DNA from 3 places in the Pseudoalteromonas sp. APC 3691 genome. Region 2 is predicted to be linked to each of the others. Evidence: predicted binding sites of a transcription regulator. Region 2 holds the regulator's gene; each other region holds the start of a gene.
What was found. Region 2 encodes sigma-54, which starts transcription at its own class of promoters, with help from an activator protein. Its sites were predicted from a motif close to GTTGGCACGNNNNTNGNNT; they were not measured.

Region 1 (5,603 bases), on a different contig from region 2:
AATGTGGGCTGATTGATATATGTACTACAAAGATCAACAGCCCCTAGTTAACTCTTGTAGTTTTGAGCAATAAAAGTAATCGCTAATAAGTAAAAAGCTCCAACAGGGGCTTTTTTTGTATCCTGAAATCAGATGCAGCTCATTGTCATTTACAAAACAGAGCATGAATGGCATCTGATCTAACGCTGGAATTTAATAGTACATTCGCACTATTTCAAATTTAAGAAGGCTTAGCTTAATCTATGGATTTAACTTTATTTAGATTACGCTTATTATTAGGGATAAATAAAGAATAATAAATTGCCCGATATGAAATTAATGCAGCTTTAAATAATTTTAATAGATATTTACTTGGGAAAGTTTGTAAAAGTGGTGGCCCCTCCCAGACTCGAACTGGGGACCTAACGATTATGAGTCGTGTGCTCTAACCAACTGAGCTAAGGGGCCAACTTTATATAACTGCTAGGCAGTTAATTTTTGAAGCGTTCAGTCACAGAGCGACTAAAGCGGTTTGCAGTATAAAAACTTTTTAGGTGCTTGTCACTACCAAAAGCCTTTATTTTAACAATCAACAAGCTAACTGCTTAAATAGTAATCTTTTAAGTGGGCATAAATATAAAATGTAAGATATTTTCTATGATATTCACTGCATTAAATTATAAAAACCTCCTTCTCATATCAGTCTTTTATATTTAACGCTCTACTTTTTAAGCAAAGCTAACATATATGTATAGGCATACAAGGCTGTAAAAAATATGCTTGGGGCCACAGTAAGTGCCAAATTAGGTGTCTGATTAATTACATTCACCATAATTACTAAGCTCGCTTGAACAGTAATCGGAATTATAGGCGCAAAAAGCACTCCTGCTATTTTTTTGTTGTTTAAATATGAAGCGCTGGAGTTAATTGCGTTATTAAAGCTTTGTCGTATTGCTACGTTTTGTGGTGTTTTAGAATGAAACATACAAATAATCGGAGTTAAAAACGCAAGCGTTACATAACTCGACTTATACTTGTTGACGACCTTTTCTAAAATAAAAGTAAAAAACAGCGTTACAAATCCACTATACAAACCTTGTACTAATGCAGCTTGAAGCGTGACCGATTTAGCAATATCTGCCGAACTGTTCGCCCAGTAGGCCCAGCTAAAATAAAAAACGAATGACACAACGCCTGACAGTATAAGTCGAATATTCAATTAGCTACCTCAATATGCGTAAAAGCTTGGTTTAATGATAACACTAGAAGTGATGGTAATATTGTCACTAAATAATAGAGTAATTAATCGCGTATTGTAGATATATAAACAAACTAATGTTAAAGATTTCCTAACTGGCATCAATACAGAATCAGAACACTGCAGTTAGTTAGAAAGCTTAATTGAAGTAAGCAATGGTTTGGCTGAGGGAATTTTGGGAGTGAGTTACAAGAAATAATCACTTAGTTTGAGTAAATTAAAAATTAGATTTTGATAAAAAATATTTAATTTAAAAACTAATATTGTGAGCCGAACAGTACTGTGGCAATTGTATCATTAGGCCTCAGTAGTCGGCTTACACAATATATAATCTGTCATTATTTTTTCGCAATAATGTAGATTGCATGTATTAAACCTGGGAAATAACCTAGCAGTGTTAATAAAATATTTAACCAAAAATGCATACCTAAGCCAACTTGCAAAAACACACCTAATGGCGGTAATAAAATCGAAAGTATTATACGAATAATATCCATGATCAAACTCCATTTAAATTAAGCATTAGAAAGGCGTAAAGCCCAGTGTTAGTGGGCCTTAACTATACTGTATTATTCAGCAACAATAGCTAGTTTATCAACTACGTCACGAACATCTTCAGCATTTTTAGCAATTTTAACTGCTAGTTGTTTTTCAGCTTCAGACTCTACTGAACCGTTCAGAGTTACAATACCATTGTCGGTATCAACATCGATGTCTGTACCACCAACTTCTGAGTCAAACAGGAAGCGAGTTGTGATTACAGTGGTGATTTTAGCGTCCGTTAGGTCGTTATCATCATCGTCCATCATGTCATTGCTTTTATCTTTGGTATCCATGCTTTTAACAACAGTAAGGCTGTTATCAACATCAGATACACCATCTAGGCTAAGTACAAGTTCTTCTGCTAGCTCTTTATCAAGCTCGCTATTAACTTTACCTGTAAGTACTACTTTGCCATTTTTTACATCAGTGTTAATGTCAAAGTTGTTTAGATTAGTGTTCATAAGTAGAACGGTTTCTGCCTTACCATCAATCCAAGCATCTTTACTTTCGTTTTCCCAGCTGTTTGCTTGGGCACCCATAGCCGTAGTACCAAGAACTAGAGCTGCGATAATAGACTTGTTAAATGTTTTCATAATCTTTCTCCTTTTGATTAAAGACACTTTAACTAATGCGAGCTTCAGGCCAACTTTATTTACCCTTTAAATTCAACAACTTGAATTAATTAAGAGATTAAACCTTATCTATGTTTGTGTAACTATTTACAGGCTACTCGGTAAAACTTTCTCAAATAGTGAAAATAGCTAGATAATTGCTCTTTTGGTTAATCTATCGTTAATATAACAAAACAAAAAACACCGTTAAAAAATAACCAATTGATAATTAATGAAATTATATTTGGTACGCGGTTTGTAACTTAACTACAAGAGCAGTATCAATAGTAAATATAAGAAGGAATAACTCATGTCTGTAAAAGTTGAAGACCGCCCAATAGAACAAGTACGCGAACAAGTGATTGATCAATTACAGTCATGGTGTTATTTCTGTTGATGCATTTGAAAGACGTTTAGATAATGCGATGGATGCACCTAATAACGAAGCACTGCTAGCCTTAGTAGAAGACTTAACACTTAATACCGATCAGCAATATAAAGCAGAAAAACAATCGCAATTTAAACCACATTATAGTGCACAGCAAAACAGTGATGATGATTTTACATTACGCAGTATTTTAGGATCTAACGAGCGAAGTGGTCAGTGGGTTGTGCCAAAAAATATATATTTGAGTAACTTTATGGGATCGGTGGTGCTTGATTTTACCGATGCTATTTTTGCGCATCAAAATGTAACTATTCACGTTAACTGTATTTTTGGTAGCGATGAAATTTACGTACCAGAGCATGTCAATGTAGTGTCTAAAATGTTTTGTATTTTAAGTAGCCTTGAAAATAAATCTGTGTCGCTTAACAAACGCCAAGGCCCTACAATTCATATTGAAGGAAAGGCAGTAATGGGCTCGGTTGAAGTGAAAATAAAGCGCACAATTAAAGAAAAATTTATAAGCTTTGCAAATGAGCTAAAAACCCAGTTTGGCGCTGGAAATAATCGTTCATAAAGCCTCGTTAAGCACCGCACTTTGCGGTGGTTAACCTATTATAAATCGTTATTTCGCTCACTCGGGATATCACTTAAATATTCTACAAATTCTACTTCAAACCCTGCGGGGTCAATAAAATAAACATTCTTTCTAAAAGGGTTCTCACTACCTTGCTTACTTAGAGTAAAACCCGCTTTATTTAAGCGCATTACTACTGCGCTTAAATTATTAGTTACATAAGCAAAGTGTGCAAAACCAACTTGATGGCCCGATAAGCTTCTGTTTTCAGCCTCACCATGATCGCTTATCGCAATATAATGCGTGTCATCCCCAAAGTGTACCCAGCGTCTTGGTTTTCCATGCCAATCGCCTCTGCCCTCACTTCTAATCGACCAATGTGGAAATACAGCGCGATAAAATGTAAGCATACTATCTATATCACTCGCGACTAAGTTTACGTGCTCTAAATACATAATGTTATCCTATCAGTTAAGTTAGGAGTACGATAAAACCTCAAGTTAACTTTAGGTAAAGTGTTATTTAAATTTAATTTATTTAAATGCAGATAATTATTTTTTAAAAATATATAAACTTTTCAATCTTGTATAAAAAACAAACACAAGTATTTGGGGTTTATTGTTTACTTTATGGCAAAAGTCGCTAAAATACGCCGGCTGAAATATATAAACGTTCTTTTACAACCCAAAGGTAATACCATGCATCCAATGTTAAACATTGCGGTTCGCGCTGCGCGCAACGCAGGCAAAATTTTACTTCGCGCAAGTGAAGATTTATCAAAAGTTGAAGTGCAACAAAAAGGCGCTAACGACTTAGTAACTAACATTGATAAAGAAGCCGAAGCCGTAATTCGTGACACTATTTTACAGTCTTACCCTACTCACTCAATTGTTGGTGAAGAACTAGGTGAGCATAAAGGCAAGGATGATGATTACCAATGGATTGTAGATCCTATCGATGGAACAACTAACTTCATCAAAGGTATCCCTCATTACGCGGTTTCTATCGCACTTAAAGTTAAAGGTCGTTTAGACCAAGCTGTTATTTATGATCCAATTCGTGGTGAGCTTTTCACTGCATCTCGCGGTCAAGGCACTCAGTTAAACAGTAAACGTCTACGCGTTAGCAAAACTACGGTTCTTGCAGGCACTGTACTTGCTACTGGTTTCCCTTTCAAAAACAAGAACCACATGGATGCATACACTGAAGCGTTTAAAGCATTATTTGTACACACTGCTGATATTCGCCGTGCAGGTTGTTCTGCTTTAGATATGGCATACGTTGCAGCTGGCCGTGTTGATGGATTTTTTGAAATTGGTTTAAAACCTTGGAACTCTGCTGCGGGCGAACTAATGGTTAAAGAAGCGGGCGGTATGGTTGTAGATTTCGCCGGTGGTAATAACTATAACCACAGCGGCAATATTATCTGTGGTTCACCAAAACTGACTCAAGCAATTATCCGCGAAATTCGTCCAGTATTAACTGAGTCGTTACTTCGCTAATTAAATGCTATTAATAGCATACTAAAAAGGAGCCTAGGCTCCTTTTTTTGTGCCTAAAAATAAGGGTTATCGAGCTTAATCTCTATTGTTTTACCTTTTTCGTAAGGTAACGAGTTTAAATCTTTTGCGAAATATTCATCAAATAAAGCATCAAACTCGCCATTTTCTTGCATTATCTCAAGCCCTTTTTTAATTGCCACTGCAAGCTCTGGCTTACTATTTGATACAAAATAATAAAACCCTGTTGGATAACTCATATATAAATTAGGTACTATCACTAGGTTACTTTGTTTATTTGCCGCTAGCTCTGAATTAACCTCGATAAATGAACGTGGGAAGTAATCAATACGCCCTGCACTTGTTAAGGCAAACATAGCCTGATAATTTGCAAACGGCCTTATATGCAGGCCATTAAACGCCATTATTTTTGTATCAGGCCAATCATGACCTTGTACCGCAGAAAGCCTACCTAACTGCTCTAAGCTAGTAACACCTTTAAATCTAGCAATGCTGTTCTCACTTGTTAATAGCGCCCTTTTACCTATGTAGCCTTTAAATAATGGGATTTTAATCGCAATAGCTAAAGACTCTCTTTCGGGGCTGCTCATACTCCAGTATAAATCTAAATTTTTTGTATCTAGTGCTATTAAAGTACGTTGTTGATGGGGATGAATTAAAACGGGGTTAATCTCTGCAGGGTATTGTGCGCTCACCAATGCTTTTTCTAATAGCTCGTTAAGGTAGTCGT
Region 2 (13,260 bases):
CGATGCTCACCACAGGGTAATTATTTTCGTTTGCGAGTTCGTTTATAGCAGGGGAGGTAATACTGCAAACAGGGCACCAAGTTCCCCAAAAATAGACAAGTGTTGGTTTATCTTGGCTCATTGCTGCTAGATCAATGTTTTGCTCTTGATAGCTGGTTAATTGCAATTGAGGGTTGGCTGGCATGACTGGTTGTCGCCACCAATTGGCTGCAGTATAAATGATGAAAAATATGAAACCATATATCAACACACTTTTTAATATTGATAAGCCTTTTTGTTTTGGCGTTTTTTTAGGTGTGTCTTTTTTATTTTTGGTATCCGTTGTCATAGTTGCAGCTTTACTCTAAGTGTTTTTTACTTTAGTTATTTGCAAAAGTTTCTAATTTAAACCAGCAACCAGGTAGCAGTACCTAAAAAGGCGAATATACCCACAATGTCTGTAATTGTAGTTAAAACTACACTACCTGCAAGAGCGGGATCTATATTCATCTTTTTAAGAATAATAGGGATACTCGCACCAGCAACACCTGCCACCACTAAGTTCATAAACATAGCGAAGGCGAGTACGCCACCAAGCATAAAGTCCCACTGCCATAGGGCAATAACACCTGCTATTAACAACGACCATAAAACGCCGTTTAACGCGCCAATAGCAAGCTCTTTCATCATTAAGAAACGTTGGTTAGTTTGATTAATATGACCTACCGCAATACCACGAATAACAAGCGTTAATGATTGGCTACCTGCAACACCACCCATAGAAGGGACAATGCCGTTAAGTACTGCCAAAATAGGGAGCACATCTAAAGTACCTTCAAAAAAGCTAGCTACAAAAGCAGCTGCAAGTGCAGTTAGTAAGTTGACACCTAACCAAACTGAGCGTTTTTTAGAGCTTTTTAGTACTGGCGCAAAGGTATCTTCTTCATCATCAAGACCGGCTAAGCCCAATAAACTATGCTCAGCATCTTCTCGGATTACGTCAACGATGTCATCGATCGTGACACGACCAAGGAGCTGATCGTTATCATCGACTACGGGGGCCGATATCCAATTATGACGTTCAAATAATTGCGCGACTTCACTTTCATCCATTGAGATTGGAATGGATTCACAATCTTCATCCATTAAATCGCGAACAATCTTTTCTGGCGGGTTAGTTAATAATGTACTCAGCGATAAAGCGCCTATAAAGCAGTTATGCTTATCAACAACGTACAAGTCATCGGTACCTTCTGGTAACTCGCCACGTAGCCTAATATACCTAAGTACAACATCAAGCGTAACATCAGGGCGAATGGTCACCGTATCGGTGTTCATTAGCGCGCCAGCAGAACGCTCTTGATATGACAGTGCTTGTGTTGCACGTTCACGGTCTTGAATGTCCATCGCGCTAACAACGTCTTTATAAACGGTGTCCGGCAGACTACGTAATACTTCACCTAAGTCATCGTGGCCCATATCTTCTGTTGCGGCTGCAATGTGCTTAGGTTCCATTTGGGCAATAATGCCTAAACGAACATCTTCTGAGAGTTCTTCAAGAACATCACCCTGCACATCAGGATCGACCAATTGCCAAAGCAGTCGGCGAATTTTATGCGGTGATGATTCTAATAATAATGCGGTATCACAAGGAGCCGTTTTTGCGAGCATGCGCCTAACTTGAACAAATTGACCACTATTGAGTGACTTCGTCACCTGTTTTAGTTGCTGTAGTGGGTAATCTTGTTCAAAAGCTTCAGGCATTGGCGTCCTTTATAAATTGTTATATTACTTTATGGGGGGGAGGTGAGTTAACTGGCGTTACTAACCTATCTATTTTATATATCTGTTTTAATTGAAGCATTAGTAATGCGAATATTGTTTTTATAAAACAGGTTATTCTTGTTCATTAAAGCGTTGTGCTATTAATTCTCCAACAGCGTGTAAAGCTTGCTCAGAATCAGGGCCTTTACAAACAACTTTAACTTCTTTTCCTTGGCTACTTTCAAGTAACATTAGTGCAAGTACGCTATCGCCTGCTGCTTCTTTGTCATCTTGGAATAATGTGATTGTCGCATCAAATTGTACTGCTAATTGCGCAAGCACAGTAGCTGCTCTGGCGTGTAAGCCTAATTTGTTTTTTATTAAAAAGGTATCTTCACAATGCATAACTTACTCTACCTAAGCTGAACAGGTGATTATTCAGCTATATTATTTTTCTTGCTCGCGATGGCGAATTTTTACATTGGGATGTGTCATTGCGAAACTTTCACCGATAGTTTGCGCTAAATACACAGAGCGATGTTGCCCGCCTGTACACCCAATAGCAATGGTTAAATAACTGCGGTTATTTCGTTCTAAATGTGGTAACCACGTTTGTACAAATGTTTGAATTTGCCATGTGAATTTTTGCACTATGCTGTGATTAGCTAAATAGTCTTTAACCGGTTGATCTAACCCATTTAAAGGCTTTAACTCTGGTTCCCAGTGTGGATTTGGTAAAAAGCGTGCATCAAATACGTAGTCTGCTTCTTTTGGTATACCGTGTTTAAAACCAAATGATTCAAATGTGACAATCAGTTGCTTATCTTTTTTACCTAAAATCTTTTCACGAATAGATTCAGCGAGTTGATGAACACTTAAATCAGTCGTATCTATCATAAAGTTGGCGCGAGTGGTTAATACATCAAGTAATTCTTTTTCTTTTTTGATGGCTAAATCAAGGGGCAACGAGTCTATTGATAGTGGGTGTAATCTGCGTGTTTCAGAAAAGCGTTTGATCAATGTCTGATCGTCGCTATCTAAATAAAACAACGTAGGGTTTGCAAAGCCAGGCAAGTATTCAAGAATATCGTTAAATTCATCTTGTTCTTTAGGGATGTTGCGCACATCTATGCTAACAGCAATTTTATCGTAGCTATCAGACACACTGCGAACTAATGAAGGTAGTAGGTTTACTGGAATATTATCTACGCAATAATAACCTAAATCTTCTACAACGCGCAAAGCAACCGACTTTCCAGAACCAGAACGGCCGCTTATGATAATTAACTCCATTTAACACCCTTTATAAAACTATGATTGATCGACAATAACTTGGTAAAGCTCAGTATCAGATTTTGCACTGCGTAACTGTTTACAAAAATCTTTGTTGTTTAGTTTATCAGCAATGGTTGCTAGAGTCTTTAAGTGCTGCTGGTTATCGCCATCTGGTACGATGAGTGCGACAAAAATATCAACAGGGCGATTATCGATTGCATCAAAGTTTATTGGAGTTTCGCTAACGAGCACTAAAGCCAAAGGCTCTTCTGCACCGCTCATTCTTCCATGAGGAATAGCAATGCCACGCCCTATACCTGTACTACCTAATTTCTCTCTGCTCATTAAAGCATTAAGAATATCTTGTTGCGGTAAATACGGAAGTTTGTCGTGAGCAAGTTCGCTAATGAACTCTAAAATTCTTTTTTTGCTATTAAAAAGGACCGCAGCTTTGCTGCAGTCCTGGCATATAAGTGAACTTAATTTCATCATATTAGTGTCGAGCAAGCTTCTCTTTGTGTTTGATTACTTGGCGATCGAGCTTGTCGATCAACGAGTCAATAGCGGCATACATATCTTGATGTTCTGTAGAGGCAAATAGCTCAGCACCGCTTACGTGTATTGTGGCTTCTGCTTTTTGATTTAATTTTTCTACATCGAGAATGACATGAACATTATTAATATGATCAGAGTGTCTTTCAAGCTTCGCAAATTTAGTATTAATATAGTCTATTAGTGAATCGGTTAATTCTACGTGACGACCAGTTAAGTTTAGTTGCATAAGCATTACCCTCTTAGTTTAGCGTCTTAAATCAGACTTTTACGCTGATTTGACGGTGGAATAGCAAGAGATTCACGGTATTTTGCGATTGTACGTCTTGCTACTTTAATTCCTTGCTCAGCCAATATATCCGCTATTTTGCTATCACTCAATGGTTTTGCTGAGTTTTCTGCTGCGATTAATTTTCGGATAAGCGCACGTATTGCTGTAGATGAACATTCACCACCGTTTTCAGTACTTACATGGCTTGAGAAAAAATATTTAAGCTCAAATATACCACGGGGTGTATGCATGTACTTTTGAGTAGTCACACGCGAAATTGTCGATTCGTGCATTTCTACCATTTCAGCGACATCATTTAAAACCATTGGTTTCATGGCTTCAGGGCCATGTTCAAAAAAGCCTTGTTGTTGCTTAACAATACAATTAGTAACTTTTAATAGCGTGTCGTTTCTACTTTCTAAGCTTTTAATAAACCATTTAGCTTCTTGTAAATGTGAGCGAATAAACTGGCTGTCGCCACTTGATTTTACAGTGCGAGACATTGCCGCGTATTGGCTATTAACACGAATTTTAGGCATGCTATCTGGGTTTAATTCGACAACCCAGCGGCCTTTAATTTTTTTAACTGACACATCAGGAATAACATACTCAGATTCTTCCCTTACAATAGTATCTGCAGGTTTTGGGTTGAGAGTATGTATTAGTGTCATCACTTCTTTAAGCTCTTCTTCTTTGAGCTTAGTTTTTTTCATTAATGTACGATAGTCGCGAGCTGCTAATAGATCAATATGCTCGGTTAAAATCATTTTCGTTTCATTAATGTAAGGTGTTTCTTTATCAAATTGATTAAGCTGAATACACAAACACTCTTGTAAACTACGTGCAGCAATACCAACAGGATCAAACAGTTGAATGCGTTTTAATACGGCTTCAATTTCATCAAGTTCGACTTCGTTATCATCTTCGTTTTCTTGATTAAAGCTTTCTAAAATCTCTTCGCAGCTTAATGTTAAAATACCTGAATCATCGACGGCCTCTACAATCGCAATAGCGATGGCTTCATCGGTAGGGCTAAATGGCGTTAGTTGTAATTGCCACATTAAATACTCATGGAGCGTTTCAGTAGAGGCGCCTTGGTATATTGATTCGTCTTCAGGCATTGGACCTGATGAGGCTGCAGGAGCGGCACTCATGTACTCATCCCAACTAACATCCATAGCCATGTCGTCACTTAGCGTGTCTTTTGCAAGTGCTTCACCAGTATCTTGTTCATATTCGCTCGGAGCATCATCAGCAGATGCGCTAACAGTTATGTCATCGGTATCAGCTTTTTGCTCGTTTTTACCAGCAGCGTCTTCAGAATAGTCTGCCTCTTCAACCTCTAATAGTGGATTACTGTCGAGAGCTTCTTGTATTTCTTGCTGGAGATCCAATGTACTGAGTTGCAACAAACGAATAGCTTGTTGCAACTGTGGAGTCATTGTAAGTTGCTGGCCCATGCGCAGCTGTAGTGATTGCCTCATGTATCTCTAACAATCCTTTTATGTTGTTATAATTAATACTAGCAGATGCTTAAAGACATGGCGTAAATGTTACAGCCTAAATTGCTCGCCTAAGTAAACATCGCGTACTGTTTTATCATTTAATACGTGTTCTGGAGTACCTGATGCAATCAGCTCCCCATGAGAAACAATGTAGGCTTTTTCACAAACATCAAGGGTCTCTCTTACGTTATGGTCGGTAATTAATACTCCAATCCCACGATTTTTAAGATGTTCTATTATTTTCTTTATATCTAATACCGAAATAGGGTCAACACCGGCAAACGGTTCATCCAGTAATATAAATTTAGGATCGGCTGCCAGCGCACGTGCTATTTCTACACGACGACGCTCTCCACCCGATAATGCCATACCTTGGCTATCACGAATGTGTTGTATGCTAAATTCATCTAATAAGTTATTGAGCGTGTCTTCTCTGGCTTGTTTATTTAGTTCTTTGCGCGTTTCTAAAATGGCCATTAAGTTTTGATAAACAGTCAGCTTTCTAAAAATCGATGACTCTTGTGGTAAGTAGCCTATGCCTAATCTAGCACGACTATGCATAGGTAAAAGAGTAATATCGTTATCATCAATAGATATTTTACCTTTGTCGCTAGGAACAAGCCCTACAATCATATAAAAAGTCGTTGTTTTACCAGCACCGTTAGGGCCAAGTAAGCCAACTATACTGCCAGCTTGTACTTCAAGGCCGACGTTTTTTACAACTTCACGACCTTTATAGCTTTTTGCCAATAGTTCTGCTTTTAATGTGCTCATGGTTGACCTTTATCGCCTTTTTTACTTTTTTTAGTTTCGATCGGTACTAAAATTGTGTGAACGCGGTCAGTTGAGTTTTCATCTTTTTCGGCACTGATGAGCTGCTGCTCTATGTCGTAGGTAATGCTTTTAGCATTTATTTTTTGTCCGGCTTGCGATACTTGTGCATTACCAACAAGCGTTAAAAAACGCTTAGATACATCATAACGTACTTCGTCAGCACTGGCGCTCATAGTCGTGCCATCTGATTGCTTTTCTTCAAAGTGCGCAGGGCTACCTGTAGCAATTAATAATTGTTTATTATCACCAAGTTCATCGCGTTTATGTACTTCTAAGCGGTCGGCTGTGATACGGCGGTTACCGTGAATAATTTCAACGTTTTTCTCAAAAATTCCGACATTAGCTTTTAATTGACCTTCTTGCTTATCGGCGCTTATTGAAATTTGATTGGCAGCAGGTTGCGTGTTTTGCTCTGCTGCACTACTATTAAACGCTAGTATAAGTGTAGGAATAATAAGTGATTTTAATATTTTATTGGTCATAATATATGGTTCGCGTATGGTTAATTAGTTTTATCACTTCGGTTTTTAAGTCGGCTTCTAGGCCTTTACCGGTGATTTTTAAATTGGGTCCAGTGATAATGACGGGTTGCTCCGAACGCATTGTTAATAACTTTATATCAACCTGAATATTATCAGCATTGATTTTGTCTATCATGGCGTTATCGGTTAAGTTTTTGGCAACCACATTACCTTCTAAAATTAATTGTTTATCTTCGTATAATGTTGCTTCGTCTGCATTTATTTGCCACGTTTGTTGTTCGTTATATAAAGTAAAAATGGGTTTTTCGAAAAACGTGAAACCTAATTGCTGGTATAGCTCCATTTTAGCCGCAGTGACTTTGTGGCTAATTTTACCTTGCTCATCATAGGCTGTCTGTTTGAGCTCAATAGCTATGTAATCAGGCTTAGCAATAACTTCAGGCTCAGCCTGAGGCACAATATTTGTTTGTGTAAAATAAGGGTACCAAAGCCAAACCATACAGCTAATGAATAAAACGCTTAATATTATGCGCGCTGCATTCATGAACTAGTGCCTTGTGTAGTCAATGCTTTACCATTTTCAAGCATGAGCAAATCGGTGAGTTCTCTCACAGCACCAAAACCACCAGGCATTTGCGTTACATAGTGTGACAAACGCTTAATAAGTGGGTGGGCATCATTTACTGCAACGGCAAAGCCTACTAACTCCATAACAGGCATGTCAGGACCGTCATCACCAATATAAGCAATTTGTTCATCGCTAAGGTTGAGTTTATCTTTTAATTCTTGATAGGCAATGAGCTTATTTTCTTGGCCTTGATAAATATGCTGTACGGTTAAGCTGTTCATACGTTGTTGTACTATCTGTGAATGACGACCAGTAATAACAGCTACTTCAAAGCCACTGTTTATAAGTGCTTTAATGCCAAAACCATCTTTTGTATTAAATGCTTTTAGCTCTTCACCTTGATTGCCAAGGTAAATACGGCCATCAGAAAATACACCATCAATATCGCATATAAGTAGTTTTACTTTTTTAGCGCGTGCTTTTGCATCATCGCTCAGCGGTTGATAGAGTTCTTCAAATTGCATTTATAACACTCCTGCTTTCAATAGGTCTTGCATATTTAATGCGCCAATAGGTTGGTTTTTCTCATTGACGACGATTAGGCCATTTATACGTTTACGTTCCATAATATTGAGCGCTTCAGCGGCTAAAATATCTTGCGTAGCTGTAGTGCATGACTTAGTCATAACAACATCTATTTGTGTTGTATGAATATCAATTCTTTGTTCTAAAATGCGACGTAAGTCACCATCGGTAAATAACCCTACGAGTTGCTGATTTTCATCAACAATGGCTGTCATACCTAATCCTTTAGCTGACATTTCTATTAGAGCATCTTTAACTGTTTGTGAAACATCAATAATAGGTGTATTTGCGCCGCTGTGCATAACATCTTTTAAAGTAAGTAATAAGCGCTTGCCTAAACTACCACCTGGGTGAGATAGCGCGAAGTCATCAGCTGTAAAGCCGCGAGCTTCTAATAATGCAACTGCCATGGCATCGCCCATCGCAAGCGTTGCAGTGGTACTTGATGTAGGGGCTAAACCCAATGAACAAGCTTCTTTTTCTACTTTAATGCACACATGTACATTAGCAAGGGTTGCCATTGTTGATTGTGTATTGCCAGTCATCGCTATCATTTTGGCACCAAGTCGTTTTAAAACCGGAATGATATTTAAAACTTCGCTGGTTTCCCCTGAATTAGAAATAAGCATAACCACGTCATTTTTAGTGATCATACCTAAATCACCATGACTTGCTTCACCAGGGTGAACAAAAAACGCAGGGCTGCCAGTGCTTGCAAGGGTTGCCGCTATTTTATTGCCAATATGGCCTGATTTTCCCATGCCAATAACAATAATACGGCCTTCACAGTCGTACATTAATTGGCACGCGTTATGAAAATTTTCATCTACATATTGTGCAATATCACTAAGTGCTTGGCGCTCAACATCTAAAACGCGAAGGCCTTGTTCAATAAAGTTTAGCGTTGCCATCATTTACCCTACTTGACTAAAAATATACCCTTGGTAACCCAAAAACGCTATTAGCAATAAGCCGCCTTCTACCCTATTGATACGCTGGGTGCCTCTAAAGTTCAATGACATAATAATAAGAGCAAGTGTTGCACCAATCATAATTAATATATCTCGGCTTACTAACGATGGATCAATTGCTGAAGGATTAATAATACCTGCTAGAGGTAATACAGCTAAAATATTAAATATGTTTGAGCCAACAATATTACCTAGTGCTAAATCATCTTCATTTTTAAGTACGCCTGCAACCGAGGCGGCAAGTTCAGGCAAGCTAGTACCAATGGCAATAATTGTTAAACCAATGACTAAGTCGCTTAAGCCGAAGTATTTAGCAATATCAACAGCTGAGCCGATTAAAAAATGAGAACTAACCGGCAGGAGTATCATGCCGACAATTAACCAAAATACCGCTTTTTTAGTAGGTACATCGTTTGGTACATCGTCGCAGGCTTCTGAGACAAATGGGTCATCTTGGTTTTTTGCACGCATAGATACAATGATTAACCCACCGATGAATACGATAAAGCCAACTAAAAGCGCAACACCTTCACTAAATGAAAAGTAGTTATCTGAGAACACATACCAAGTAGCTAAAGATACGAGCATCACTAATGGCATTTCACGTTTTAACGTACTAGATGAAACTGAAAGAGGGCGAAATAGAGCAGTGATACCTAACACAAGTAAAATGTTTGTAATATTAGAGCCAACAGCATTGCCAACGGCTGTGTCGGTTTTGTTAGCCAAAGCGGCAGAGGCTGAAACCATCATTTCAGGGGCTGAAGAGCCCATGGCTACAACGGTCAAACCAACAATAAGTGTAGGTACACCAAAGTTTTTAGCAAGAGCCGCAGCCCCATAAACAAACTTATCGGCACTCCAAACAAGAGCTGCAAAACCAAGAATTAAAATAACAAACGAGGTAACCATTGTGTTAAGCCAGTTATACAAAATACGGATGGCGCGAATAGTAACAAAAGCTAAGATGAAAGTATAAATAAAAGAGTAAGGTCAACTGCGTAACAATGCTGCTTTTAAACAGCTAATTTAAAAATTTAAGCCGGGGTTAAGCTGTTTTGAGCGAGTCTTATAATCCTTTTCATGGGTGTATTACAAAATCTTACGAATTGTTTTTTCCATCTTTGACAAAAAAGCTTTAAAATAGGTGCACTAGTGAACATTTTTATGGAGAGCGACTTGTCGCAATCAATAGTAGAAGTCAAGGATGTTAGCTTTTCGAGAGGCAATAGAACCATATATAAAAATATGAGTTTTAGCGTTCCTAAAGGTAAAATTACTGCGATCATGGGGCCAAGCGGAATTGGCAAAACCACTATGTTGCGTTTAATTGGTGGTCAGCTTAAACCAGATTCAGGTGATATTTTATTTGAAGGTGGCAGCATTCCTAAAATGTCTCGTAAAGAGTTATACGAAGCACGTACTAAAATGAGCATGCTTTTTCAAAGTGGTGCGCTGTTTACTGATATGTCGGTATTTGACAACATTGCGTTTCCTATAAGAGAGCACACAAAGCTAAGTGAAGACCTTATTCGATTAGTTGTATTAATGAAATTGCAAGCGGTTGGGCTACGTGGCGCTAAAGATTTAATGCCCTCTGAGTTATCGGGTGGTATGGCAAGGCGTGCTGCACTTGCGCGCGCTATAGCACTTGATCCAGAGCTAATCATGTACGATGAACCATTTGCAGGACAAGATCCTATTTCAATGGGCGTATTGGTTAAGTTAATTAAGTCGATTAACGAAGTATTGGGTTTATCGTCTTTAATTGTGACACACGATGTGACAGAGGTAATGAGTATTGCCGATCACGTTATAATTATCGCCGATCAAGGTGTAATTGGTTGTGGTACTCCTGATGAAATGCGCAATCATGAATCTCCTTTAGTTCAACAGTTTTTAAAAGGCTTGTCGGATGGCCCAGTACCATTTCATTTTCCGGCTCAAGCTTATGCAGATGAACTGCTTGGAGAAAAAGCATAATGTTGGATTTATTTCAAAAGCTAGGGCATAAAACGCTAGGACGTTTTGCGGCTCTTGGCCGTTCGGCTTATATGCTGTTTAGTGCGCTTGCGCATGTTCCTAATTTTAAAAAAGGCACACCATTACTTGTTCGCCAACTTTATATGGTCGGTTCGCAATCGTTACTCATTATTATGGTGTCGGGTTTGTTTATCGGCATGGTGTTGGCTCTACAAGGTTACACCGTATTAGTTGGTTATGGCGCTGAGGATAGTTTAGGGCCGTTAGTGGCACTGAGTTTATTGCGGGAATTGGGCCCAGTTGTTACTGCATTATTATTTGCAGGTCGCGCAGGTAGCGCATTAACTGCCGAAATTGGTTTAATGAAAGCAACAGAGCAACTTTCATCACTTGAGATGATGGCAATCGACCCGCTAAAACGAATTATTGCACCGCGCTTTTGGGCAGGCTTTATAAGCATGCCATTGCTTGCCTTAATATTTTCAGCCGTAGCAATCATAGGCGCTCACTTAGTGGGGGTAGATTGGCTTGGGGTTGATACAGGTAGCTTTTGGTCAATCATGCAATCACAAGTGTCGTTTCAGCAAGACATACTAAACGGTATTATTAAGAGTTTTGTATTTGCCATAGTGGTGACCTGGATTGCGCTTTATAAAGGATATGACTGTGTGCCGACCTCTGAAGGGATCAGCAAAGCAACCACCGAAACGGTTGTTCATTCGTCATTAGCAGTTTTAGGTTTTGACTTTATTTTGACAGCGGTAATGTTTACCAGCTAATAGGGTATAGATAATGAATTCACGGAAATTAGAAATTTTAGTTGGTTTTTTTGTAGCACTTGGCATTTTAGCTTTTGCGATGCTTGCACTTAAAGTTGCCAATTCAGGTATTAGTGGCTCTGGCGAAACATATACGCTTAATGCCAAGTTTGAAAACATCGGCTCGTTAAAAGCGCGTGCGCCGGTAAAAGTAGGTGGTGTTGTAATTGGTCGTGTTGAATCAATTTATGTTCACCCACAAGAATTTTTACCAGTCGTTAATATGACCATTGACGCACAGTACTTATGTCGTTTTTCAGACACAAGCTCAATCTCTATTTTAACGTCGGGTATTTTAGGTGAGCAGTACTTAGGTATTCACCCTGTAATTTCTCCAGATTCTGCTAAGCAACGTTGTTTAGGCGAAACAGTGACAGAAAACAAGCAAGATGAAGCAATTGACGATTTATTTGGTGTGGAAAGTAAAGCACTAGGTGATGGCGATTCAATCACTGATACTAAGTCTGCCATTGTACTTGAAGAATTAATCGGGCAGTTTTTATTCAACCAAGGTAGTGAGTAATTATTATGTTGAAAAAGTTTTTAGCTATTGTAGCAATTGGCACAATGACGCTAACTCAAAGCGTAAGTGCAGCAGATGTGAAATTAGTCGATCCTAATAAAATGGTACGCCAAGTTGCCGATAATACATTTGCGCGCATTAAAAAAGATCAGCCATTAATTGTTAAAGATCAAGAATACCTTCGCGTAATAGTCGAAGAAGAATTAATGCCTTATATCGACTATAAATATGCAGCACTTCGTGTACTTGGCAGTGAAGTATCTAAAGTTCGTGCAATTACCGACGAGGCTGAAAAGGCCAAAGCAATTAAAGAAATTCAACGCTTTATTGGTGTATTTAGAGAGTACTTAGTTGCTACTTATGCAGGTGTATTTACTCAATACACAAACCAGAAAGTTGAGTTTGGTGCAGAGCAAGCGTTTAAAGGTAAAGACGTCGTTGTTATTAAGACTAAAATTATTGAAGACGGTAAACCTGATATCAGAATCGATTTTAAAGTACGCGAAGACCGCGACGGTGAATGGCGCGCGTACGATATGATTGCCGAAGGTATTAGTTTACTGGATGCAAAGCAAAGCGAGCTGCAAGGTATTTTGCGTCAGCAAGGTATTGATAATGTAAGTAACCTTTTAGAGCAAAAGAGTCAGCTACCAGTTCAGTTTAGAGGCAGTAACTCGAATGACTAAATTGGCAATAAGCCAAGTTGATGGACAACATTTTGGAGTAAGCGGTGAGCTTACTCGAAATTCAATTGGCGATGAACAGCTTCTGAACAATAAGTTATTAACTAAGCATAAAATCATCTATTTCGACCTAAGTGGAGTATCAAGGGTTGACACAGCAGGCTTAGCTTGGTTAATTCACTCTTTTGCAGAATTAAAGCAGCAAGGCATTCGCCTTGAATTGCAAAACCTACCTGAGCAATTGCAAAATTTAATGCAATTGGGTCAGGTTACAACCCTATTTGAGTGAGAGTTATGGAAACTAGCCAAGTCGAAACATTATTACGCGAAGAACTTCAATTAGCTGAAGTACATGTAAAAGCCAATGGTAGTCATTATGAAGTTGTTGCAGTAGGCGAATGCTTTGACGGTTTAAGCCGAGTTAAAAAGCAGCAGCTAGTTTATGGTCCATTAATGAATACAATTTC
Region 3 (13,260 bases), on a different contig from region 2:
TAAATAATGCGATTCCAGTAGATTTTGCTGAGAAAAATTTCATAATAATCTCTTAATTTAATAATAAAATGCCGCAACTAAACCAACTAGGCTACATTAAGCGCTAGTTAAGAATAAATTTGTTACGAATATAGCTTTAAAACTAAATTAAACGATTGGGGGGCGTATAGGTTCTTCAGTGAATATTTTATCTACATGAACAGCATAAAAATATTGATTTGTAATAATAAGTTTAGGGGTCTGTAGTGTAGATTTATTACTGGCAACCCACTGTGTGTGAGTGCCTTGACAGTGACCACAATGATGGCAATCTTTAATATTATGTTCAGTGTCAGATGATTCATCGAAAAGTTCAATATCTTCACTATCATGGGAATGTTCTGTTTGAATATGTAGAGAGTCAATCTGATGACTTTCATTTGAATTAGCCACAGAAGCAAACGACTGCAATGCAATCGATAGTACTACTAACAAACTAATCCAAGTATTTTTCATTTTTACTCTAACATCAAAATTTTAAAAAACATGGTAGTCAAGAAACCCACTCAAGTCAATCAAATTAAGTAGTTTATACAGGACAATCCACGGCAAGATCATTATAAATTGAACTTCTAGAACAAGTAGCGATCAGATCAAGGCATTATAATCACCTTGGTCACTTAATATGAGCGCTACTTTTCTGAAACACTTTGATTCAATTACCGATCCTCGCATTGAACGCTGTAAAAAGCATGAACTTATCGATATTCTCCTCTTAGCCATTAGTGCTGTACTCTCCGGCGCAGAAGGATGGGAGGATATTGAAGATTTTGGGCATCTAAAACTTGATTGGTTAAAAAAATATGGCGCTTTCAAAGAGGGTATCCCAAGACACGACACCATTGCCCGTGTCATTTGTCGGTTAAAATCAGATGAAATAGAGCATTCATTTCAATCTTGGATATCATCACTTATTGAAACCACTGGTGCTGATATCATTGCCATTGATGGAAAAACAGCACGTCGTTCATTTACAACCAAAGATAGAAAAAGTGCCTTACATACCGTCAGCGCATGGAGCTGCCAACACCAATTAGTGTTAGGGCAAACAGCCGTTGATAGCAAAACAAATGAAATCACCGCAATTCCTGAATTACTTACCCTGTTGGATATTGAAAATAGTATTATCACGCTTGATGCAATGGGGTGCCAACAAGAAATTGCTAAACAAATAATTAAGCAGAAAGCGGATTATATTCTGGCGCTAAAGGGCAACCACTCGGGTATGCAGATTGAATTATAAGCTTGGTGGCATAAGAATGAGCGCGAAGGATTAACCAAGAGTAACTATGATAAACATGCCGAAATCAGCTCAGGGCATGGGCGCATTGAAACAAGAACTTGTCAGCAATTACTTATTGATAAAAGTTGGTTAGGCAAAACTTACCAATGGTATGGTTTAAAGAGTGTTATTCAAGTCACCGCACAAGTTCACGATAAATCGGCGGGTACAGACACTATAGAAACCCGTTGGTATATTAGTTCGTTGGCACTAGATGCAGAGCAATCGCTCAATGCGGTACGTAGCCACTGGCAGGTTGAAAGTATGCATTGGATGTTGGATATGAATTTTAGGGAAGATGAATCGAGAATACGTAAGAAGCAAGGACCGCTTGTGTTTAACGTCATGAGAAAAATAGCCATGGCGTTATTTAAGCGAGATACAACTAAATCAGCAAGTATGGCGAGGAAAAAGAAAATGGCAGGGCTAGACGATGATTATCGTTCAACCCTGTTAGAACCTGGGATTAAAATGCGCCAGCCGTGGAAATAATGCCTAAAAAAGTTCATCAAAGTAGCATTCGCAAAGCACTCATAAATTTAATTATGCTTATTACAGCTATTTGCTTGTCGCTATCTATTTCGATATCTACTTATTTAAGCGTAAAAGAGCAAAAGCAATTAATCATTAATAAACTCGTCATACTTTCTGAAATTGTAGCTTTTGATGCTGGTAAATCAGTAGTTGAAGATGATAGAAAAACAGAAGAAAAACGCCTTAAGTCATTTGAAAACATCCCTCTTGTCAAAAACATACATATTTATTCAATAGAAAAAGCATCAAAAAAACCTGTTTTTTTTATTAGCTTTAATGCAAAAAAAACGCCTCCAGTGCCGTTAAGAATAGACAGTGTTGATAAACTAAAAACACCACGAATTACGAGCGATAATATTGAACTAACCCGCCCTATTTACGATAACGAACAGTTGGTCGGTTATGTATACATGCGAGGAAGTCTCGAAAGCTTAGAAACTTATATTGAAAGGAAAATATTAATAGATGTGCTATTAACGCTATTAATTTTGATAGTTGTTTACTTTATTGCTATAAAAGTTCAAAGACGTATAGCTAAGCCAATAGAACAGCTAAGCATGCTATTGCAGGATGTATCTAAAAATCATAACTATGATACACGCGCGCCAGGAACCGATGTAAAAGAAATAACCGCTCTTTCAAATAGTTTAAATATCATGCTTGCACGTACCAAAAAGCAGCTTGAGCGCCACGAAAAAGATAAACAAGAAATAAAACAGCTCAACCAAAGTCTTGAAGAAAAAGTAAGTCAACGAACTATTGCTCTCAGAGAGGCAAATCAAGAGCTATTATCAACCCTTGAGCGAATGCACCAATATCAAACACAAATTGTTGAAAACGAAAAAATGGCGTCTTTAGGGCAAATGGTGGCAGGTGTTGCACATGAAGTGAATACACCAATAGGGCTTGGTATTACAGGTTCTACATTACTACGAGATAAGCTAGCAGATATACAACAAAGCTTTAATGATAAAAAACTAACCTCTAACCACTTAAAACGATTTATAGATGAAGGTATTGAAAACTTAGATTTAATCTATCGTAATCTAAATCGCGCCGCAGACCTTATATCCAACTTTAAAAAAGTAGCCGTAATCCAAGACGACGGTGTTAATACCTATATTAATGTACATACATTAATAACTGACGTTTTAACATCAATTCAATCTGATTTACTGTCTAAAAAGCCTATCGTTACTATTAACTGTCCGAACGACTTAATCATTCACAGTAAGTCAGAACCTCTACAGCAGGTGTTTCAACAGTTACTTATAAACTCTGTAATTCATGGATTTATAGGTAAAGAAAACAACGAAATTCGCTTTGACGTAGAGCTGGTAGGGAAGGTATTAACAATCGTTTATTCTGACAATGGCCAAGGCGTTGATAAAAACATTAAAAATAGAATTTTTGACCCTTTTGTAACTTCAAAGCGTGGACAAGGTGCAAGCGGCTTAGGGATGCACTTGGTATACAACCTAGTAACACAGGCACTTGGTGGAAGAATTATGTTTGATCTTGAAGAAGAACACGGTGCTCGCTTTATAATTACTATTCCTTAAATAAAGATCACTAAAAAGTACATATATTTAAAATTTATCCTTGAATTAGCATTTAATGACCTCATTAATGAGGCATGTGATAAGCGCGTAACATTATTTAATTACCTTAAATAAATATTACCAAGCGATTTATGAACTTTTTTATCTTTGCTGTATCACATATATTGATGAAAAGTTAGAAAGTGATATAGTTTTGCTTTGAATTAGTCTGATTATTTTAAATACCTTGCTTGATTGAATGATGTATCAATTATTAAAGGGAAATGGCTTCGACTTTATGATTCAAATGACTACATCTACGTATATATCAATTAAACAGTAGTTTTTGCACTGCCCTTTTTAGTAGACTTTGGACACCCTGCTGTTTTATTTTTATCCAATTTGTTTTTTCCTTGTTAACAAATGGGTATAATCCTATAATCTCTAGTAATCGGTTATAAGTTCATCACCGGTTTTTTATAAATAAAATATTCCAAAAGGTTAATTAATAATGCAAACGCCAGTCATTCTAATCGTAGAAGATGAAGACGTAACTCGACTGAACCTAGTTAGTTTATTTGAAGCTGAAGGGTACAAAGTTATTGAAGCCATTGATGGCGATGATATGCATGACAAGCTTACAAATAACGATGACGTTAATCTTGTAGTTATGGATATCAACCTTCCTGGTAAAAACGGTCTTATTTTAGCCCGTGAATTACGCCAAAAGCGTAAAGTGGGCCTTATATTCCTAACAGGTCGTGACAATGATGTTGACCGTATTTTAGGTCTTGAAATTGGCGCAGATGACTACGTTACTAAGCCATTCAACCCACGTGAATTAACTATTAGAGCTCGCAACCTTATTACTCGTACTGCTTTAGGCGGTGAAGAGTCAGCACTAGAAACAAATGGTGTTATTACATTTAACGGCTGGGAACTTGATGAAAATAGCCGTTGTCTTACTTCTCCAAATGGCGACGCTAAGCGTTTACCAAAAGGTGAGTACAGAGCACTTCGTTTAATGCTTGATTCTCCAGGTCGTATCTTTAGCCGTGAGCAATTAATTAAACACATGACAGGACGTGAGCTTCGTGCAAATGACCGTACTGTTGATGTTACTATTCGTCGAATTCGTAAGCATTTTGAAAGTGATAACTCAACGTCAGAGTTAATCAGCACCATCCATGGTGAAGGTTACCGTTTCATTGGTAAAATTGACGCTTAATTAGAGCTAATTAGTTTCACTCTAATTGCTGTAAAAATAAATGAAGGGCTTTTTGTCCTTCATTTATTTTATCTGCTAGAACATCTAACCACTTCTTTAAAACTTCATCAGATTCATCTATTGCACCATGCTCCATTACTTTGGCATGAAGCTGCACATCATTAAGACCTACTGAGCCAGCCGCACCTTTAAGTTTATGTGCCACTGATTCATATTCTTCTCTATCACCGGCAGTTAATGAAGTAAGTAATTCTTGCTGATATTGTGGACTTAGCTTTTCGAATAACTGACTACTGCGCCTAAATACGACCAAACCCATTGAATTTACAAAGTCTTCTATTGTTTCAATATCTAATAGGTGTGCATCAATACCTTCAAGTGCTTCTTCACTCACTTTAAGTTGTGGTTCTGAGCATTCACTTTGCTTAATGCCAAATAAGTCAGCCAGCATTTTATCAAGCTTGACTGTATTAATTGGTTTAGCCAGTGCGCCTTGTATTGATATACCCTCAAGCTCTTTTTCAGCACTACGTACATTAGCTGTTAAAGCAACTATTGGTAATTTATCAAAATGGCTATCTGAACGTATTTGCTTAGCAACCACGTCACCGTTTATATCTGGTAACTGCATATCAAGTAGAACTAAGTCGAGATCATCTTCGGTTTCAACAAACGAAAGTGCATCCTCACCGGTTTCAGCCCATAAAACTTCATGGCCGCGTTGCTCTAATAAGTTTGTAGCAATTTCGGCGTTAAGAGGCACATCTTCCACTAGTAAAATATACAAGCCTCGGCCAACATAACTTTGCTCTGTAGGTGCAATACATAAACTAAGCGGTATTTGCACTGTAAAACAACTTCCCTCACCTTCAGTACTATTGACTGTGATTATCCCTTTCATTGCACTTACAAGTGCCTTGGTTACAGCTAAACCAATACCTGAGCCTATCGCGTTAGTCCCTTTTAAATCCGGTGCTTTGTAATACATATCAAATATATGGGCAAGCTGCTCGGGTGGAATACCTTGACCAGTATCCGATACCTTAATAACTAACCATGGGCCTTCTACACGATTTTCTCGGCTACATTCGAGTGTTACTTTTCCTTGTTGAGTAAACTTAACTGCGTTGTTAATTAAGTTCCAAACAACTTGGCGTAGTCGAGTTGGATCGAGCTGAGCATAAATATCAAGCATGCCATTGCGCTTAATATCAAACTCAAGTTCTTTCTGCTCTGCTATTAAACCCGCAAAGTTAACTACATCGTTTATAAAGTCTGACACATTTATAGAGTTGGTCGCTATATCGAGCTGATCTCTATCTATTTTATCTAAATCAATAATATCGTTAAAAATATTACCGAGTGTCTCAGCACTCGAAAAAATAGTATTACCCCAACTACGCTGCTGCTTATTCAAATCAGTATCAAGCAGCATTCGTGTTAAACCAACAATACCATTAAGCGGAGTACGCAGCTCATGGCTTAGCGTAGCAATAAACTTACCTTTATCTTTGTAGGCAGTTTCAAGTGCTTGAGCTGCTTCTTTACGGCTAGTAATATCACGACCAAAACCCAGTAAACCAATGTAGTCACCGTCATCATTTATAAAAGGTAATTTACGAAGCTCAAACCAACGTGTTTCACCGTCCACTTCATAGCCTACATCTATAGTCAGCGCTTTATGGCTTTGCTCTACTTCTTTATCGGTTGCTAAAACCTCAGCTAAAAAATGACTCGGGAATATCTGTTCAACCGTTTTGCCAATTAGTTCGCTACTTGATTTTCCCATTACTTCTTCAAACATTTTATTACAACCGGCAAATACACCGTTGTTATCGCGGTAATAAAATAAATCAGGAGATGAATCAACTATTGAGCGTTGCAACATACTTTGTTGAGCAAGTTCTTGTTGAGTTTTTTTACGTTCAGCAATTTCTCGTCGTAACTCTTCAATAGCACGGTGCTTGGCATGAAACGCCATTTTACGTTCATCAATTTCAATATTTAGACGACTAATATTATCTTTTAAGGTTTGATTTAGAAGCTTTTCTTGTTTGGTTGCGCTATCTAAATAAGCATACGATGCATCTAATTGGCGAATTGAATTAAGCAATACACTTATAATTAAAGGGGAAACCACAGCAGTAAAAAACACCACAGCCAAAATATCAACAAGATGCAATTCACCAATCGCTACATAATAAAACATGCTCGATAAAATAAGAGATACAGTTAAAAATAAGGTGTAACAAATAGCTGCGGTTTTAAATTCACCAAATCGCGTTATTGAGCTGGAAAGTACCCGAGCCCATGGGCTCAAAGAATAATCGGTCATACGTAATTTTATCTCTTAGCTGTGTGCTTAAATATAAAGAAGGCAATGCGCATGTATAAACATACCATTTACCCAGATTTTAGCATTTTTCTTCTCCCTATATTCATGTTGTGCGATAAAAACAGAATTTTTCATGTTTGATTTTGCTTCTCTCCTCAACTCATCATTTCAGCAATAAATTATTTAGTGTAAAATGCCCCGCTTTATTATCTCCAAATACGAGTAGCGCACATGCAAACCAATATGCCAGATATAGCAGACACAGCACCCGCTTTACAAACAGGTAAATTAGACTGGGTTGGCATGGGCGAAATCGAACTGCCATTTATTTTTGAATCGCGAGACTTATCACCGGTAACAGTAAACGCTAAAGCCCGTGCATTTGTTAATTTGCATAAAGAAGATGCCAAAGGCATTCATATGTCACGCCTATTTTTGGCACTTGACCTGCTTTCAACCGAGCAGCAAGTTAATCCGCAAACAATAGCGCAAGCACTCGATACCTTTATAACTAGCCACGAAGGGCTAAGCGATAAAGCACAAATTGAATTTAAATTTGAATTACCGCTACGCCGTAAATCACTATTAAGTGGTAAAGCGGGCTGGAAAAGCTACCCAGTTGTACTTACCAGTACAATTGAAAATAACATTATTAGCTACGAGCTAACCGTAGATGTTACCTATTCTTCAACGTGCCCATGCTCTGCGGCACTTGCGCGCCAGCTTATACAAAATGCGTTTAACGAAAAGTTTAATCAAGAAACCTTAAGCCAAAAAGATGTCCACGAGTGGCTAGGCACTACACAAGGTATTGTAGCGACACCTCACTCGCAGCGCTCTATTGCAAACGTAAAAGTAAAGCTTGATAGCAATATTCAAGAATTTGACGTTGTGACGCTAATTAATACCCTTGAAGCAGAACTTAAAACGCCTGTACAAGCGGCAGTAAAACGCGAAGACGAGCAAGAATTTGCCCGTTTAAATGGTCAAAACCTGATGTTTTGTGAAGATGCCGCACGTAAAATAAAAGCATTGCTGGAGGATGGTAATTACAGCGACTACTGGCTGCAAATAAACCATTATGAATCACTACATGCACACGATGCTGTAGCTATTGCGGTTAAAGGCATTGAAAGTGGCTACAAAGCTTAATTGCTGCGTAGTTTTACTTTTAAAACAAACGGTATTTATTTTATAACCCATACTTTTTAGGCACGTAAATTGCTTTATTTGAGCAGTGTCAATTTGTTGTTATGGAGTTACCGTATGGAATTCGCTTTATTATTAATCTTAGTGTTAGTTGTCGGGGCCTCTGTTGTTGCGTCAAAATTTAATGACGATGGCGGAAACCCGTATCCTTTTACCCGCAAGCAAACTGTTTTTACTCAGGTTGAAGGCGCTTTTTTAAATCTTCTCGAGCGTGCTGTTGGCGATCAATATAAAGTTGTTAGTCGCGTTAAGTTAATTGACGTTATTGACTGTAAGCAAGGTCTTTCTGTTAAATCTAAACGTGCTGCTTTAGCTAAAGCTAAAAATAAGCAACTCGACTTTGTATTAATCGACAAAGAAAAACTAACTATTGTTGCGGCTGTTGACCTAGTTAACAATGCCAATAAAGATGGCCACAAAGCTCAACGCGATTGGTTTGTAAACGGTGCATTAGAGTCTGCGGGTATTCCACATATTCGTATGAAAGTTAAATCGGGCTACCGTCCTTCTGAAGTACGCGATGCAATTATGTTTAAACTTGGTAAGCCTGCAGCAACACAAACGCAGCGCCCTGTTCGTAATCGCTCACATAAGCCAGCGGTACTTTCACCTTCTCAAGCTAAAGCACAAACAACTGCTTTAGCTGAAATTTAAAAACCAAATTAAATACTCTCCTAAAAAGTATTTAAAGCGAGCTCATAAACAAGCTCGCTTTTTTGTTTTTTATTACTAACTTCACGTATAATCAAGTGATTCAAACTCAGGAATTAAACATTATGAATGTTGGTATTATTGGCGCAATGGAGCCAGAAGTTAAAATTTTACGTGAAGCGATGCAAAACCCACAAATTTTAACTAAAGCAGGTTTCACTTTTTATACTGGTGAATTGGCTGGTAACACAGTAACACTTGTTCAATCTGGTATTGGTAAAGTAGCATCAACGATTGCAACCACCTTACTGATTGATAACTTCAAACCTGATTGCGTAATTAACACAGGCTCTGCCGGTGGATTCGATCCATCACTAAGTGTTGGCGACGTAGTAATTTCGTCAGAAGTACGTCACCACGATGTAGATGTTACTGCTTTTGGCTACGAAATTGGCCAAGTACCTCAAATGCCAGCAGGCTTTGCAGCTCACCCAAAATTAGTAGAAGCAGCACAACAAACAATCGAACAAATCAGTAATGTTAAAACACTTGTTGGCTTAATTTGTACTGGCGACACCTTCATGTGTGATCCAGTACGTATTGATAAAGCACGCAGTGATTTTCCTACAATGCTTGCCGTTGAAATGGAAGGCGCTTCAATTGCACAAACGTGTTTTACGCTTAACACGCCATTTGTTGTTATTCGCTCAATGTCTGATATTGCAGGTAAAGAGTCACCACAATCATTTGAAGAATACCTAGAAACAGCATCAATCAACTCATCTAAAATGGTTGTCGCACTTTTAGAAAAGCTAACTGCAGTGTCTCTTTAAATGCTTAGCAATATTGTTCAAAACCACTTGGACTTTATTGCCTTCATACTAGCGCTCCTTGCTGAGCGCTTTATTCCTCTTGTTAGCTGGTATCATCCTAATACAGCGTTAAGCGCGGTTTTTAGTGCTATTGGCAAGCGTATATACAAACGCAAAGAACCTAAAAGCTATCAATATTTAGCAGCTATACTCGCAAGCACGCTCATTTTAAGTGTTATTCTCATTATAGTAGTGTTATTGCTTGAGTTTGCTTTTTACCCTGAATTACTCGCAGGTCTTATTTTATACTTATGCTTAGAAAGTAAGAGTATTGATAAAAAAGCGCTCCGTATTGCAAAGCTAACTAAACAAAATCAAAAATCGACGGCACGCGAATTACTAAAACCACTGCTTGCCCGTGAAGTTAATAGGCTTTCATCTCCTGGTATTATCAAAGCATTAATTGAGAGTTTAATACTGCGCACTGCTCGATACTATTTCGTAATTATATTTATATTTTTAGCCTTTGGCCCTATTGCTGCTCTCGCCTATCGATTACTTACTTTAATACAACAAGCCTGGCGTAGTGATATATCTCCAAATAGCTACTTTTTAAAACCGCTTAAAATTCTCTTGTTTATTATTGAGTATATTCCAATGCGCTTGCTGGCTTTAACTATTGCAGCAAGTAGAGCGAGCAAACAAAGCATGCACTACATAAAACATTACGGCAGGCACTTTTATCAAACTAATACTGGTTGGCTACTCAGTACATGTTCTGCATCACTTGGTGTACAACTAGGCGGGCCTGCGGTTTATTTGGGTACTCGCTTTAATAAAATGCGTATTGGTACTGATAGACTACCTACCCCCGAGGATGTGCCCGTTATAATTAATAGGTTAAATCAGGCCCGTGCATTTTGGTTGTTAGTAATTGTAAGTATTGAAATATTAAAAATGATTTAGTGACTATTTAGTGACTACCTCGTATCTATTTACAGACCCAATATACAAGCACAAAAAAACCAGCCTAGGCTGGTTTTTTAGTTTCATACTGTATTTAAGCTACAGTGATGTTTGCAAACTTACGTTTACCTACTTGGTAAATAGCCGTTGTACCTTTTGCTACTTCAAGTTTGGTATCAGTGATTTTATCTTCACCGTTAAGTTTAACTGCACCTTGCTTAATCATGCGCATTGCTTCTGACGTACTAACTACTAAATTTGCTTCTTTAAGCAAGTTAGCAATTAAAATAGTATCTTCTGAAATAGTGATTGTCAGCTCAGGGATTTCATCTGGTAATGCTTTTTTCTGAAAACGCTGAATAAAATCATCATGTGCACCTTGTGCATCAGATTCACTATGAAAACGAGCAATTAACTCTTTAGCTAGCTCTATTTTAATATCGCGCGGGTTAGTACCTTGCTCAACACGCTCTTTTTGAGCTGCAATTTCTTCAATAGAAAGCGCGCTTAATAAATCGTAATAACGCCACATTAGCACATCACTAATTGACATTATTTTACCAAACATATCGTTTGGCACATCAGTAATACCAATGTAATTACCAAGTGACTTAGACATTTTTTGAACGCCGTCAGTACCTTCAAGTAATGGCATCATTAATACTGTTTGCGGCCTTTGGCCTTCAACTTTCTGTAGCTCACGACCCATTAGTAAGTTAAAGCGCTGATCAGTACCACCTAGCTCCACATCAGACTCTAGTGCAACCGAATCCCAACCTTGTACCAGAGGGTATAAAAACTCATGAATTGCAATTGGTTGACCGCTGCCATAACGCTTTTTAAAGTCATCACGTTCAAGCATGCGCGCTACGGTTTGGTTTGCAGCAAGTTTTATCATACCTGCAGCGCCTAACTTTTCCATCCAAGTAGAGTTAAATGCAACAGTGGTTTTAGCAGGGTCGAGAATTTTGAATACTTGTTCTTTATATGTTTCAGCATTGGCTAATACGTCTTCGCGAGTAAGTGGTTTACGCGTTACGTTTTTACCTGTTGGGTCGCCAATCATGCCAGTAAAGTCACCAATTAAGAAAATAACCTCATGACCTAGATCCTGAAAGGTTTTCATTTTATTAATTAGTACAGTGTGCCCTAAGTGTAAATCAGGTGCTGTAGGATCAAAGCCTGCTTTTATTTTTAGCTTTTTGCCCGACTTTAGTTTTTCAACTAGTTCGTCTTCAATTAATATTTCTTCAGCACCGCGTTTTATCTCTGCTAGAGCGGTTTGTAAATCCACTTTGTATTACTCCAAAATTCTGCCTACGAAGGGGCGACTAGTTACTTGTAATCACGGTTTTTATTAAGGTTTAAACCGAACATATATATGTAGCTAACATAACAAATTTCTATCTAATTAAAATAACTTTTTAAGTTATTAGGGCAACTAAACTAAATGAATTGAGTCTTAGTTAGATAGGACGTTAAAAAAGGCTTTCTACCCTTGATTTTAGCGTAGTTTAAATCTACAAAACACTAGTATTCGCACATTATTAAGTATATCCTGCAATATTACGTATTTATTATCTTGACAGCAGAAAAAGGCACGTTATGGTTCACGTGGTTCACACGCTCCCCAAAAAACACAAATTGCTTATTCTAGGTTTGGTTTCTGCTATTGTTGGCTTAGCCTTTCTTCCTTCTGAAAAAGCCACTGCATCCAAAGACAATAGTGCAAATGCACTAGAAATTGGTAAGCGCTATGAGTTACAAGTTAAAGTTGATGACAACGAAAAATTAACTGAGCTAAATTCAGAGCAAGCAGCAGAAAAGTTACCAGAATACGACTTTGTCGATCATAAAGTTAAAAATGGCGACAATTTAGCAATTATCTTTAAGCGTGCTGGTTTTTCAGCTCAAACGCTTCATAAACTAATTAACACTAATGCAGAGACTCGCAAGCTAACTAAAATTCATCCAGGTGAAGTACTCAGTTTTGCTACTGCTGAAGATGGCTCTTTGGCTCAACTGCGTTATGTAATTTCAAAAACAGATACTTTATTTGTTACCTTAAACGACGAAGGTAATTACGATACAGCTATCGATAGTAAAGAAATTGAAACGCTAACTAAAACCGCTGGCGGCGAAATATCTAATAACTTTTGGACTTCAGCAATTGCGGCAGGTTTAAGCGAGCGCCAAATAATGAACTTTGCTGACATATTTGGTTGGGATGTTGATTTTGCAAATGATATTCGTAAAGGCGATTTATTTGGCTTAATTTACGAGTCTCATTATGTTGATGGCGAGTTTATTGGTACCGGTAAAATTATTGCCGCTGAATTTGTAAACCAAGGTCAGCGCTTTGCAGCGATTCGCCATACCGACGGCAATTTTTATACGCCTGAAGGGCGTAGCATGAAAAAAGCATTTTTACGTGCACCTGTAAGCTTTAAGTATATTAGTTCTAGCTTTAATCCTAAGCGACTTCATCCTGTTACTGGGCAAGTTAGAGCGCACCGTGGTATCGACTTTGCAGCACGCACTGGCACACCAGTAGTCGCATCAGGTAACGGTAAGGTAGTAAAAGCGGGTTACAGCAAGTACAACGGTAACTACGTATTTATCAGCCATGGCACACAATATGTAACTAAGTACTTACACCTAAA

Region 1: the regulator sigma-54 is predicted to act here: its motif matches at 2,409-2,427, upstream of QL998_RS19955 (BON domain-containing protein).
Region 3: the regulator sigma-54 is predicted to act here: its motif matches at 8,168-8,186, upstream of QL998_RS11250 (DUF2726 domain-containing protein).

What each region holds. Positions count from the first base shown of each region.
Region 1 covers NZ_JASDCB010000108.1:641-6,243, reverse strand. Annotated here, with positions in the region: partial or broken gene QL998_RS19975 (IS5/IS1182 family transposase) at 1-16, shown strand, start outside; tRNA gene QL998_RS19970 (tRNA-Ile) at 371-447, opposite strand; gene QL998_RS19965 (hypothetical protein) at 701-1,198, opposite strand; gene QL998_RS19960 (YqaE/Pmp3 family membrane protein) at 1,576-1,734, opposite strand; gene QL998_RS19955 (BON domain-containing protein) at 1,807-2,373, opposite strand; partial or broken gene QL998_RS19950 (LiaF domain-containing protein) at 2,702-3,353, shown strand; gene QL998_RS19945 (VOC family protein) at 3,392-3,808, opposite strand; gene suhB (inositol-1-monophosphatase) at 4,052-4,855, shown strand; gene QL998_RS19935 (transporter substrate-binding domain-containing protein) at 4,909-5,603, opposite strand, start outside.
Region 2 covers NZ_JASDCB010000007.1:76,530-89,789, reverse strand. Annotated here, with positions in the region: gene QL998_RS04120 (protein disulfide oxidoreductase) at 1-328, opposite strand, end outside; gene mgtE (magnesium transporter) at 385-1,743, opposite strand; gene QL998_RS04110 (HPr family phosphocarrier protein) at 1,876-2,148, opposite strand; gene rapZ (RNase adapter RapZ) at 2,191-3,036, opposite strand; gene ptsN (PTS IIA-like nitrogen regulatory protein PtsN) at 3,055-3,507, opposite strand; gene hpf (ribosome hibernation promoting factor) at 3,512-3,799, opposite strand; gene QL998_RS04090 (RNA polymerase factor sigma-54) at 3,826-5,325, opposite strand; gene lptB (LPS export ABC transporter ATP-binding protein) at 5,395-6,120, opposite strand; gene lptA (lipopolysaccharide transport periplasmic protein LptA) at 6,117-6,662, opposite strand; gene lptC (LPS export ABC transporter periplasmic protein LptC) at 6,652-7,206, opposite strand; gene kdsC (3-deoxy-manno-octulosonate-8-phosphatase KdsC) at 7,203-7,754, opposite strand; gene QL998_RS04065 (KpsF/GutQ family sugar-phosphate isomerase) at 7,755-8,726, opposite strand; gene QL998_RS04060 (calcium/sodium antiporter) at 8,730-9,698, opposite strand; gene QL998_RS04055 (ATP-binding cassette domain-containing protein) at 9,954-10,769, shown strand; gene mlaE (lipid asymmetry maintenance ABC transporter permease subunit MlaE) at 10,769-11,548, shown strand; gene mlaD (outer membrane lipid asymmetry maintenance protein MlaD) at 11,562-12,110, shown strand; gene QL998_RS04040 (ABC transporter substrate-binding protein) at 12,116-12,796, shown strand; gene QL998_RS04035 (STAS domain-containing protein) at 12,789-13,082, shown strand; gene QL998_RS04030 (BolA family protein) at 13,088-13,260, shown strand, end outside.
Region 3 covers NZ_JASDCB010000030.1:13,990-27,249, reverse strand. Annotated here, with positions in the region: gene QL998_RS11285 (TolC family protein) at 1-43, opposite strand, end outside; gene QL998_RS11280 (hypothetical protein) at 148-495, opposite strand; partial or broken gene QL998_RS11275 (ISAs1 family transposase) at 665-1,813, shown strand; gene QL998_RS11270 (ATP-binding protein) at 1,813-3,417, shown strand; gene arcA (two-component system response regulator ArcA) at 3,908-4,624, shown strand; gene arcB (aerobic respiration two-component sensor histidine kinase ArcB) at 4,641-6,959, opposite strand; gene folE2 (GTP cyclohydrolase FolE2) at 7,191-8,111, shown strand; gene QL998_RS11250 (DUF2726 domain-containing protein) at 8,226-8,822, shown strand; gene mtnN (5'-methylthioadenosine/S-adenosylhomocysteine nucleosidase) at 8,945-9,652, shown strand; gene ampE (regulatory signaling modulator protein AmpE) at 9,653-10,597, shown strand; gene tyrS (tyrosine--tRNA ligase) at 10,692-11,891, opposite strand; gene QL998_RS11230 (peptidoglycan DD-metalloendopeptidase family protein) at 12,203-13,260, shown strand, end outside.